3 regions of the Paenibacillus sp. FSL P4-0081 genome follow, and region 2 is predicted to be linked to each of the others. Evidence: riboswitches for the same ligand, from Rfam matches in the RefSeq annotation. Region 2 holds a riboswitch; each other region holds the start of a gene.
What was found. A riboswitch is a leader RNA that binds a small molecule or an ion and turns the genes downstream of it on or off. The one in region 2 is predicted to bind cyclic di-AMP.
Positions count from the first base shown of each region.

Region 1: it holds a riboswitch for cyclic di-AMP, as region 2 does, so the genes downstream of both, P40081_RS03065 (hypothetical protein) here and P40081_RS00150 (resuscitation-promoting factor) in region 2, are expected to answer to the same signal.
Region 3: it holds a riboswitch for cyclic di-AMP, as region 2 does, so the genes downstream of both, P40081_RS18305 (alpha/beta fold hydrolase) here and P40081_RS00150 (resuscitation-promoting factor) in region 2, are expected to answer to the same signal.

Region 1 covers NZ_CP009280.1:686,559-690,721, forward strand. The annotation lists gene P40081_RS03040 (ABC transporter substrate-binding protein) at 1-152, shown strand, start outside; gene P40081_RS39680 (hypothetical protein) at 259-381, shown strand; gene P40081_RS03050 (class I SAM-dependent methyltransferase) at 456-1,085, opposite strand; gene P40081_RS03055 (hypothetical protein) at 1,211-1,507, shown strand; gene P40081_RS03060 (hypothetical protein) at 1,610-1,798, shown strand; gene P40081_RS03065 (hypothetical protein) at 2,098-2,544, opposite strand; cyclic di-AMP (ydaO/yuaA leader) riboswitch at 2,720-2,887, opposite strand; gene P40081_RS03070 (MerR family transcriptional regulator) at 3,491-3,892, shown strand; gene P40081_RS03075 (oxidoreductase) at 3,925-4,163, shown strand, end outside.
Region 2 covers NZ_CP009280.1:30,351-34,513, forward strand. The annotation lists gene P40081_RS00140 (HD domain-containing protein) at 1-560, shown strand, start outside; gene P40081_RS00145 (TatD family hydrolase) at 614-1,384, shown strand; cyclic di-AMP (ydaO/yuaA leader) riboswitch at 1,583-1,812, shown strand; gene P40081_RS00150 (resuscitation-promoting factor) at 2,101-3,261, shown strand; gene rnmV (ribonuclease M5) at 3,422-3,973, shown strand; gene rsmA (16S rRNA (adenine(1518)-N(6)/adenine(1519)-N(6))-dimethyltransferase RsmA) at 3,970-4,163, shown strand, end outside.
Region 3 covers NZ_CP009280.1:4,284,966-4,289,128, reverse strand. The annotation lists gene P40081_RS18315 (MATE family efflux transporter) at 1-378, opposite strand, end outside; gene P40081_RS18310 (MarR family winged helix-turn-helix transcriptional regulator) at 621-1,307, opposite strand; gene P40081_RS18305 (alpha/beta fold hydrolase) at 1,421-2,230, opposite strand; cyclic di-AMP (ydaO/yuaA leader) riboswitch at 2,238-2,370, opposite strand; gene P40081_RS18300 (ABC transporter substrate-binding protein) at 2,551-3,861, opposite strand; gene P40081_RS18295 (carbohydrate ABC transporter permease) at 3,928-4,163, opposite strand, start outside.

The DNA of each region.
Region 1 (4,163 bases), 660 kb from region 2:
CAGATTTGGAATTGGATTTTTGGTCAATACTATCTGAAGAACTGACACAGGTAGTAAACGGGAAGAAAACATTAGACAAAGCTACTGCTGCAATTCAAACACAAACACAAGCTGCTGCTGATAAAGTGGCAAAGGCTCAGATGAAAAGGTAATTAACACAATGTGTTTCTGAAATCAGGATCATTTAATCATCAACTTACCAGATTGGAACACACATTATTACAATTCCCTTCTTTTCTTTCACTAAAGGCGGGCCGAATGTTAGTTTCTAACGGAAGCAACCTGATAGATTTCACGCAAGGGATGCTAACGGGTATAGGCATTGTGGGTATAGTGGTGACCATCATAGCCTTTGGCAGATATCAGAAGCGCAGCCAGTAAACATAGATCAAAGCCCATTCGCCGGGGGAGGCGGGTGGGCTTTTTTTACTTATGCAGACAGTGCGCTTGGAGCGCTATCCTTCCTTTTTACATTTTACAAATAAGAAGTTTATGGAAGGTTTGTTTTTCATATTCTTACCGGGCTCATCTATTTCTGATATCTCGACCAGGCCATAGTTGGCAAAGTCTTGTTGAATGGAGTCAGCATCATAAAAAAACATTTTCACTCGGTCCATGATTTCGAAATAGTCTGTATCCAGTTGGACGCCCTTACCGTACATTGGTGCTTTTTTGGATACCGTTGTAAAGACCATATATCCTCCCGGCTTCAGCTGATTATAACAATCCTGAATGAACTTCTCCCGCTCACGCTGATCCAATAAGTGAATCAGTGCATAGCAGAAAATACCGTCATAGAGTTTGTTGTCAAATGGCATGTCGGTTACCGAGCCGTGGTAAACATTCATATCCAGCCCGCGCTGCCTCGCCAGATCAATCGCTGTTTGCGAAATTTCAATACCAGTAACATCTATACCATTGTCCATAAAAACCTTTGCATTTCTGCCATATCCAATGCCGGGAATCAGGATGTCTTTAACATTCTTTTCAAGGAAAAAATCCTTGGTTAAGATTGCCGAGTCAGAAGGTTCAAATCCCCACATCGTTTGTTTTTCTATGAAGCTTGCTTCCCAGAACTCCGTCATAGCCCGATCTCCTTTAATTACACTAAATAGTTATTACGGACATATTATATCTACGATAGAACCAATTTGCAATGTTATTGTTAACCTTCGTATTTTAGCTAAGTGATGATCCGGAGTTGAACAGTGTGGTAGTGAGCTATCTGGATGATTTCATTGCGAAAGTGCACATGTGGTGTTCCGGAGATACCTCAGAAAGTAAGACGATAGATGAAAGGAAGGCTCTGTATGCTGAAATCAGCAAGGAGACGGCAAATATAACAGATTACGAAATTAATGAAATGAATAAAATAAACGCTGATGAATACGAAGTGGTAGTGGACAGGTCCTGGGATAACGGGAGTGATGATACCGCTGTCTATTCAATGATTAAAATGATGGGATATGGAAGGTGGATGACCTGTAGTGATGAAACGGGCTTATAAATAATGCTGTTCTATAGAGTGATCACAAACCACTCTAAACTGGTTAAACCCCCGCAGATAGTGTACCTTAGTAATATTAGTAATTAGGAGTGGTGATTTTTTGTGAAAAAAAGTAGACAAACCCCCGTGCTGGTCGTGGTCTCCATCCTGCTGATCATTATCAGCAGCCTGATCCCGTCGGACAAATCAACCTGGCTGGGAGCACTGCAGACCATCTTGCTGGGCGTCGGGCTGCTCGGATGCTGCATGGCTTTTTGGCGGTTCGCCAAGGGCGGCAAGGGCAAGCGCTGATTTCTGGCACTGGAACAGATAGCATAGCATTAGCAAATGGAGAGCCGTGGCGGATGCTGCGGCTTTTATTAATATGTACGACGTCAGCGGATTTACTCTATGCAGCGCTTGCTACGCGGACTGAGAGGACCTTATTTTGTGAAAAAGCCTGCTTTTTTGCCCGTTGCGGACTCAGGCGCGCTTATATTGTTCGAAGGAGCTCAAAATGAGGCGAAACTGGTTAGTTAAGGTCCTCTGAGTCCGCATGGATCGCAGTGGCATGATTGAGTCTATTGTTGCAGGCCTAGCCATCTTCCCTATTATCCCGCCGACGGACGCGGGACAGCTGGCCGCGCAGCAGCCATCTGTTCGCGAATCCCTCTGAGCTGCGCTTTCAGCTCAGGAACGCTTCGCTGCAGGATGAGGCTGATCTCGGGCAGCGGCAGCTGGATGCCGTACCATAAGGCGCTGGCGATCTGATCCTCCCAGGTGAGCAGGGCAGAAGAGCAGCGGCCGCGGTCTTGAGCAACCAGCGAGCATTGCCGGATGCATTCCCTGTAGGCGGCAAGGGAGTAAGCATCTGCTTGGATGCTGCCCTTGAGCCAAGGCTCATAGAGTGCCGCGAATGTAGCAATTGCGGCTTGATCGGCGCGGGCGCCCTTCTCCAGCAGGAGACAGCTTAGCGCATAGATGGTTCCGCTATATTGCTCAATATAGCTGGTGAATCCGGCAGCGGGAACTGCATTGGACGATAATGGGTCTGGCATGTGGACACGTTCCTTCCTGAATGTGGGCGATTTATAGTTTGGATATGTAGTTGATAGGTTTGCCGAAATGCTGATCCGCCGGAATAAGTGCGCAAAAAACCGCAGACAGAGGAGGACCTCTGCTGCGGTTTTGTTACAGGCGTAAGAAGCCTGGGGCAAAATCGTGGCGGATCAAGATCTCTCTCTTTACGCTTACGGGGTTAGCTGTCGGATTCGGACGGTGAGAGTCGCCCTACCTTTTGAGACTGCGTAATTGAAGTCTCCTTCGGATTCACCCCAAGTAGGCCTGCGGCCTGATGGTTCCCCCGTTTTCCGCTTGGCGGAAATTCAGCGTGCATTCACATTATCGCTGGTAACTTTCAACACGAATCATACCCTTTCAGGATTGTCTTTGTAAAAATGGAAAAGAGTGCTTCTGCGCCGGATTTGCAATAAATTGCTGCTTCGCGAGGAATATTGGAGACTAAAACCATATATGTGGCCGATTATCATCCGTTTATCTCGCTCAATCGCCGTTTTTTATTTTTGGGAGGTAGCGGTGAGGGAACTCCGGAAATATTAATGCGTTAGACCGGAAACGCCGTCGATATTGATTTTTTGTGAAATGGCGTATTAGTGAGTAATCGGGAGATAATGAGAGATTGAAGATGAAGTAAGCGTTACCCGTCTGGCAAATAGATTCGTGAATGTGTTATTAGAGTAATTATGGCGGTTTACAATTTGTACCTGAATTAGAGCCTGATTCTACGAAAAGTGTACCTTTCTAGCCGCACAAACTATACATCCGGGAAGGCCTAATTCCCGCTTCCCGAATGCTTGACTTGGACCCTACTCCAGGGATTATCATTTGATTCTGTAAGGGCAGACGGTCAGTAAATTACCAAGACTGAAAGCCAAACTAAGAAGCTGGATTAAGAAGCTAGATTAGGAAGGAGGCCAGCAGCCAATGGAGCCTGTTTTTACGATCGCCGAGGTAGCAGAGCGGACAGGACTCAGCCAGGATACCATCCGCTATTATGAGAAAATCAAGCTCCTGCCCCCGGCAAGCCGCAAGGAGAACGGCCAGCGGGCATACAGCAGGCGTGAGCTGGACCGGGTGCATTTCGTCGCTATTCTCAAAAGAACCCATATGCCGCTGCGCACCATTCAAGAATATATCAGGGCTTCAGCGGAAGAGGACTACGAGGAATGCTACAGTGTGCTGGACGGGCATAAAACGTTGATTGAAGAGCAGCTTACGGAACTTACGGCGGCACTGGAGCTTATGAAATACAAGCTGAAGAACTTCCGGGAGCTTAAGGACGGCAGGTTCATCGCGGAAATGGAACAGAGGAGGAACGAAGTGTGAAAATTGGGATGAATACGGAGCTGAAAAGCGGGATGAGTAAAGAGTCGAACAATGAGACAAACAATGAGGCGAGTAATACGAAGTTTATGCAGCGACCGATTCCTTCCGGATGGGGTCCGGACACTACGGCAGAGCAAGTAATCCAAGGCCATAATCTGAGCGGTAAAATAGCGGTCGTGACCGGCGGCTACTCCGGCCTGGGCCTGGAGACCACACGTGTCCTGGCTGCCGCGGGGGCCACTGTGATAGTTCCCGTTCGGACACCGGAGAA
Region 2 (4,163 bases):
TTCTGCGCCAGATTCTCCGCAGAGCCAAGGAGCTGGTACAGGAGGATTATGGTTTCCGGTTCATGATTGAGCCGCTAAGTGATTTGTTCCGCGGGGATGTAACGGTGGAGCAGTACCTGCTGCTGGATGAGGCATTGATGCAGACAGCCTTCATGCAGTGGACGCTGGAGAAAGATGAAATTTTAAGCGACTTGTGCAGCCGGTTTATTCATCGTAAACTGTATAAATATGTGGAGATGGAGCATCTGGATACAGAGACAATTGACGAAATCCGCCGCAGCTTTGCCGGTGCCGGACTGCGTGCTGATTATGATCTGGAAATTGATTTTCCGACAGATCTTCCTTATGATGTATTCCGTCCGGGGGATGCTTTTGACAGCAAGCAGATTCTGCTTCTGGACCGTCATGATAAGCTGCGGGAGATCTCAGAGGTATCGGATATTGTACGCTCAATCAGCGGGATTCACCGAGGCAGATACCATCTCTATTTCCCGCAGGACAGGCTGCAGAAAGCCCTTCCACAGTTGCCGCCCTCCATCGCAGATATTTTTGCAAAATAACCTAAAATACTTGTAATTCATCATAGAAATCAAGGCGGAAAGGATGAAATATAATGCAGTTATTCGACACACATACCCATCTGGATGCTCCGCAATTCGACGAGGACCGCGAGGAGGTAATCGCCCGGGCGCTGGAGTCCGGAGTCAGTAAAATGATCAATATCGGTTTCAACCGGGAAACGATTCCGACAACGATGGAGCTCGCAGAGAAATATGATTATATTTATGCAGCGGTGGGCTGGCATCCACAGGATGCATTCAGTATGAAGGAGGGCGACCTCGAATGGATCGCATCGCTTTGCAGTCATCCCAAGGTAGTGGCCATCGGTGAGATCGGACTTGACTATTATTGGGACACCTCTCCTAAGGATGTGCAGCATGAGGTATTCCGCAAGCAAATTGGCCTGGCTCGTGAACTGAAGATGCCAATCTGTATCCATAACCGCGATGCCCACGAGGATGTAATCCGGATTCTGCGGGAGGAAAAAGCGGGTGAGGTTGGAGGGGTGATGCATTCGTTCTCCGGCAGCTGGGAAAGCGCCAAAATGTGTCTGGATCTCGGCTTCCATTTGTCCTTCGGCGGACCGATTACGTTTAAGAATGCCAGGGTGCCCAAAGAGGTGCTCGCCCAGACTCCTCTGGACCGGCTGCTGATCGAAACGGACTCCCCATATTTGACTCCGCACCCCTTCCGCGGCAAGCGGAATGAGACCGCACATGTAAGACTGGTAGCGGAGGCAGCTGCGGCAATAAAAGGGATTGATTTACAGGAATTGGCGGAAATTACGTATGCGAACGCACTGGAACGATTTGGGATTGTCTGAAAACGGGAGAAAAAGCGGTGAAAAATGAAGTATAGCCGATATATTAAACTTTTATAGTCTAAAAACGGCTGAATATTACAATATTTTAATCATTTTTTTACGTAAACGTGGTTGAATCGTCCTTTACAACATGCATCAAAACAGGATATCATCTTTTCAGTGCAGTGAGCTGTTGTTACTGTGACAGTCACTATTTCATGGATCGTCTCGCTGAGTCTCCGTATGGAGAACGGGGGAACCAATAAATGCCCTGCCGCATGCCCGTACATAGAGTACAACACAGAATTGCCGCAGACTTTATTTGATTTCTTCACGTGGTCTTTGGGGTGAATTTGAGGGCAACCGCCGTGAGCGGGTGACCTGAGATAGGGCGTCTCTCTTATGCCCGAACCCGACAGCTAACCCCGTAAGCGCAAGTAAGAGAGGAAACCTCGTGCATAAACATTCCCGCGTATTCGACACCGGAGAAGCCACGAAAGAGTCCTCTGTGAACTCTTTTTTGGGCTTTTTTTTGTTTTGAATAATGCGGATGTTCCCGGCATACTGTTATATAACAGATATCCGGAGTAGCTATGCCGAGCAGGCGATCCATGAGCAGGAAACGCTGGAGCAATGCGGGCGTATCCTGTTGCAATCTCAAACCTAGTTTCGTCAGAAATGATGCAGTCACCTTGATATAACTTGGACGACGGGGCTATGTAAGGAGGATGGAGAGAGTGGGCGTATTCCAACCAGAGGTATCCCATGATTCGCAATCATCCAGCAGGTCTTTCGCATTACGGTTGAAGCAAGTGAATCCTCGCGTACTTTCACTTGCAGGTGTGATATCGATTGTTATCGCACTGTTAATTCTGCTGTACGTACACGGTCAGAGTAATAAAGAAATTATTTTAGTTATAGACGGACAGGTACAGACACTGGAGACGCGGGAAGCGCTGCTCAGTGATGTGCTGGCAAAGGAACAAATTTCGCTGCAGCCGTATGATGAGCTATCTATTGGCCTTAGTGATGAAATACAAGACGGCGACCGTGTCGTAATCACCCGTGCGCAGAAGCTTGTGCTTACTGCAGACGGTGCAACCAAGACCATATACACCACCGAGGATTCGCTCGGAGATGCCATTACCAAGCTGGGTTACAGCCTGGAGGGCAATGACAAGATTTTCCCTTCGCTTGATACCGCAGTCACACCCGACATGGAAGTCAAGATTGTCCGTATTACCAAGCAGACCGTACAGCGGACAGTAAACTTGCCTTTTAAGGTCATCAAAACCGCAGACCCCTCTCTGTATAAGGGAGACGTAAGAGTTGCACAGGCAGGCAAGCCGGGCGCGATCATCCAGCATATCGAGAAGATATATCAGGATGGGGAGCTAGTCTCCATGAATATGGTCGGCAAGGAAGTTCAGACGGTAACCAAAGATAAGGTTATTGCTGTCGGTACCAAAGCGGTTCCGAAGCCTGTTGTAGCTGCTGCAACTACATCCAAAGCAACAACAACCTCCAAATCATCCAAAGTCAGTGCGAAGAGCAACAACGTCACGAGCAAGGCAGGCGTAGATTTTGAATACAAAAAAATGATCAAAAACGTATCCATGACGGCTTATTCCTCGGAAGAACCGGGAATTGGAACACGCACCGCCTCCGGCACACGCGTAACGGAAGGCCGCACTATTGCAGTGGATCCGAATGTAATACCAATTGGCTGGTGGGTGTACATTGAGGGATTAGGGTTTCGCCGAGCAGAGGATACCGGCGGTGCCATTAAAGGCAACAAGGTGGATGTTTACTACGATTCACTGAGCCATGCCCGTAATTTCGGCCGGAAGTCGCGGACCATCTATGTGATTGGACCTGTGAAGCCGGAGCTTAACTAAGCGGCAAGTCTTTTGCAAATTAGCGGTTTATAAGATATAGTGGGGGTAGCACTTACGGAATTTAGAGAGCTGCCGCTCATCACTTATACATTCTTTAGCCAAAAAGAAGGGGAGCGAATCCTCTTCTTTTTGCGTTTTAGAGTAAGGGAGTAAATTATTTATGATTAAAGAATTAATTGTCGTCGAAGGTAAAAGCGATACCGTGGCCGTTAAGCGGGCCGTAGAAGCGGATACGATTGAAACAGGCGGTTCCGCAGTGGACCGCAAGGTCATTGCGAAGATTACATTAGCCATGGAACGCAGAGGGGTTATCATCCTCACGGATCCCGATCATGCCGGAGAGCGAATTCGCAAAATTGTCTCCTCCAAGGTACCCGGATGCAAGCACGCATTCATTCCGGAGAAGGATGCTACCCGCAAAGGGGATATAGGTGTGGAGAATGCCTCGCCTGAGGCCATCCGCCATGCGCTGGAGCATGTCCACACTTCTTTTGAAGGGGCACCGGCTGTAATCGGGCTGGATGATCTTATGGCCGCAGGTATGATGGTACACGCACAGGCAGCAGAGAGAAGAATGCAGCTTGGCAATCTGCTGGGTATCGGTTATTGCAACGGCAAGCAGCTGTACAAGCGTCTGGCGATGTTCGGTATTACACGCGAAGAGTTCGCGCGCGCTCTCGCCCAAATTGATCAGGGAGGCATTACTTCATGAGCGACACTCTGAATATCTCATCCCCAACTAGAACCAAAGCAATCATACAGCGGTACGGGTTTTCGTTCAAAAAAAGCCTGGGCCAGAACTTTTTGATCGACCAGAATATTCTGGACAAAATTGTCGATGCCGCAGGTCTGGATTCTGCAGCAGGCGCACTGGAGATTGGCCCGGGTATCGGAGCCCTGAC
Region 3 (4,163 bases), 4.2 Mb from region 2:
CCCGAGGCCATGTACGATAGAATTAATGAGCGGCAGGCCGACGGCCATCGCGATAAGACCGAGAACCAGGCTGCTGTAAAAGGCGAATGCAGACACATGCTTAACATCAGCCGTATTTTTCTCTCCCAGCAAACGGGAAATGAAGGCACTGCTGCCGACACCAATCAGGTTACCCAGCGCCATAATGACCGCGAATAACGGTAAGGTTAAGGCAAGTGCGGTTAACATGGCAGTGTTATTTAACGTTCCAATGAAAAATGCATTCAGGATGGAATAGATGACACTCATTGACGTTCCAAGCATCATTGGTATTGCGAAGTGCGCTACGGCTTTTGCAACCGGTGCTTTTTCAAAGTAATGGAGGTTTTCTGTATCCATGCGGTTCACCACTTTCTTCCTGTATGTTAGTCTCTATATTAGTTAGAATTCTAACTATAAATTGATTGCGAACTTTGCGCCGCACCAAACAAACCCGTAACAAATGACAATACGGGTCTCGTAAGCGGGTGTTGACTAATCGTCAGTTTCAGACTGTATTTGGTAAAATCTTTATTGCGCTGCCTTTGCCTTCAGTTCTTCGGGAAAGACAGCGCCGCTGCTGCTAATAGGAAATGCTTTACTTACTTGTCATCCGAATCACTGGAGTTGTCCTTCGAGCCGTCTCTACCATCTCTGGAAGGCCAGCCGAAGCCGTTCATGCCGCCGCCTTGACCTTCCCGGCCAAATCCGGGGAATCTTCCGCTAAAGCGTCCGTCATCCATATTTCCCCACATTCTGCTCATTTGTCCGCGCATGGCCATCAGCTTGTCGAATTCCTCTGATCCTATGCGCTCCTTAGCGGCCTCCATCCACATAGCCATTACATCACGGTCTGCATCTGTTCCTAGTTCTTCTTCTAAGGCTGTAATGACGCGGACCAGGTATTCACCGAAGGCTGCCTGTTCTTCTGGAGACAGGACTGAAAATATGCTGCCGCCCTCAACCTCCTGGCCCTCTTCCTCCCGCCCTTTCGGCGTCAGATAAATCAGCATGATGCGTTTATCTGTCTCGGAAGGCTGACGGGTAATATATTCGGCCTTCTCCAGTTTGGCCAGCAATTCATTGAGCGAGGATACACGAATGTCCAGCATATAGGATAAATCCTTCGTGCTGATTCCGTCCTTCATCCGGAGAAACGCCATGATCCTGCCTTGTCCCCGTGACGTATCTGCCATAGGGCCAACAGCGGCGTGGTTCTTCAGATGCTGTCTCTGCAACAGCCATTGCAGCTTGGCGAGCTTGTCGTACAATTCAGCATTCATATTCATTATGAATCCTCCCAGGGATATATTTACGGTACCTGTCAATCAATGTAACGGTACCTGTTGAATTTATTATAACGGTACCTGTTATACTTGTCAAAGATTTTCTACAGGTGCCGTTAATAAATTTTCCGCTGGAAGCATTGCTGGTCTTTCAGGTAATCAAGCAGTAGCCGGTTGAAGTGCTGCGGCTGACATAAATGGCTGGGATACATGGCATCTTCCAGTATTGCCAGCGTGGCGAGCGGATATTTGGCCGCTGTTTGTCTCACCTGCTCCAGAACCCGCTCATTCTGATTGCCTGATACACAAAGAACGGGAACCTGCAGCCTTAGTGCAAACCCGTAGCTGTCCGTATGTCTTAGTGCCAGACGCTGTTTAATCAATTCTGTTGTCCGTTCATGGACAAGCTCTCTTCTCAGAATATGATACGCAGACAGCCATTTGTTATATGTAATGCGCAAAGAACGGATGAACATTTCAGCCGGAAGATAATGGGCGGCCCATGCGCAGATTTGAAAGAGCTCCAGCACTTTGCTGCCTTTGGACGTACAATCTCCTAGGATGTAATTGTCCACCAACACCAGATTAATTACCCGTTCAGGATTCAGATAGGCGAATTTCTGGGCAAGCACAGCACCGCTGGAACAAGCTACGATGACGGCCCGTTCTACGGACAGTCCATCCAATAATCCCTTCAGATCTTCACACTGCGTGTCTACAATCCGGCTGATCTCCACATCCATTTTACCGGATTGCCCATTCCCTCTTAGGTCAAACAAGATCACTTTCGCCCGCTTGCTGAAATACTCCGCCTGAGGCTCGAACAGATGATGTGAAGTCGAATAATCATGAATAAAAACAATGGGCAGACCACTGCCCGACACCTCGTAATAGAGGGTAGTTCCATTGACGTCAATATACGGCATTACCTGTGCATCCTCTCATGTCGCTTACGGAGTTAGCTGCCGGATTCGGGCTTGAAGAGTAGCCCTACTCGATTCCTCGAGATTCACCCCAGAAAACTTGGTTTCCCCGCTTCCATTACGGAACTCAGCGATTACATATATTTTTGCGGATATAGATTAACAGAAACTTCAGTATAGCCCATATTCGTCTATGAATGAATAGCTTAGGTGAATTTGCCCAACACGCGCAGAAACCAGCCGCAGTGAACCCAAAAAGCAGAGCAGCGATTCTCCCGTTACCGGAGACTCACTGCTCTGCTTGCTTTAAACATCATCTATAATCAGCGGTTCAGGATGTCATCCACCTCTTTGGCGAGCGTGTCCAGGCTGTCCTGAATTGGCAGGTTCTCCAGCCAGATATCGTTGATGCGTGTGCCCATCAGATCTTCAATCTCATGGTACGTACCGGTCATCGGACGCATTTTGCTGAATTCCAGCTCATCGGAAGCGACCTTGTAGCCTGGGAAGGCGGCAATGGTCTCTTTCATCAGGTCTGTGTCCAGGGAGGTTAGACGGGTCGGAAGATATCCCGTATTGGCAGAAGCATACGCCGCCTGTTCGGTATCCGACAGCCATTTCATGAATTCAAAAGCGGCTGCTTTCTCATTATCCGTTCCCGTATTCGCCAGATACGTATTCGATCCGCCGACCGGAACGCCCCGTTTGCCGTCTTCTCCGGCAGGAATCATGGATACGCCGAGATCAATTCCACTCTCCGCGGCCATGCCGGCAAACGTTTTGTAGCCGCCGACACTGGAGAAGATCAGCGCTGTGCCCGGATTGGCAATGGAGGCATAGTAGGCATCCTTGTCCGTGACCCCGAGTACTTTGATTAGTCCCTTGGATTCCAGATCCTCAATGAAGGAGATCAGCTTCACTGCGCCTTCACTGTTGATATTGGATTTCGTCTCATCCTCATTGACCACATTAGTATCCGAGTACGAATGCAACAGCGCCTCCATCACCCAGAAGTCATAGTTGAACAGGTACATCGGCGGCTGGCCGGTAGCATCATATGCGGTCTGCAGATAGGCCTCCAGTTCGGCAAAGGTCGCCGGTCCGTTCGGATCCAGCCCTTCTTTAGCGGCGAGCGTCTTGTTTACATACATCACGGGAACACTCCGCATATGGGGAAAGGCATACAGATCCTCGCCCAGATACAGGTTGCCGAGGTCGCCGATTTTGAAATCCGAGGTGTCGAACTTGTCCGTTTCCATGAACGGTTCGAGATTGGCAATAATGTCACTGTCGGCAAAGCCCTTAGTCATCGCCACTTCATCAATAAAAACATTCGGCAGCGTACCCGCTATGGCTGCAGCGTTAATCTTCTGCTGCATTTCCCAGTAATCGCCTTGATATTCAGCATTCACATGGATATTCAGCTCGGCTCCTTTGGTCTCGTTGAACTGGTCCACCAGATTCTGATTTACATCCTCCACGGCGGAGGTCCAGAAGTTCAGCTCGGTAACGGAATCCCCTTTCTCATAGGCCGCTATACTGGATTCGGCTTCGGTGGTGGCACAGCCTGCAAGAACGGTGGTCAGTGCAACAGTGGCGAGCAGCGGAGTTACTCTTTTTCCCCATACCTTCATTATTCGTTTCTCCTCCATGAACTGCTGTATTTGGTATTCAACATGCAAGGCCGCAGGGTATTCCCGCTACTTCACTCCCATGTAGGTGAACGCTTTGATAATCTGCTTGCGTGCAATCAGGAAGACCAGCAGAATCGGCACGATCAGCATCATATTCCCGGCCATCACGATCTGCGGGCTGAGCCCCTCCACATCCTGAAGCTTCTGAATTCCAAGCGGCAAGGTTCGGACAGCATCCGTTGTGGTCCATACGAGCGGGAAAAAGTAACTGTTCCACGTCCCGATGAACGTCAGCAGCGCGA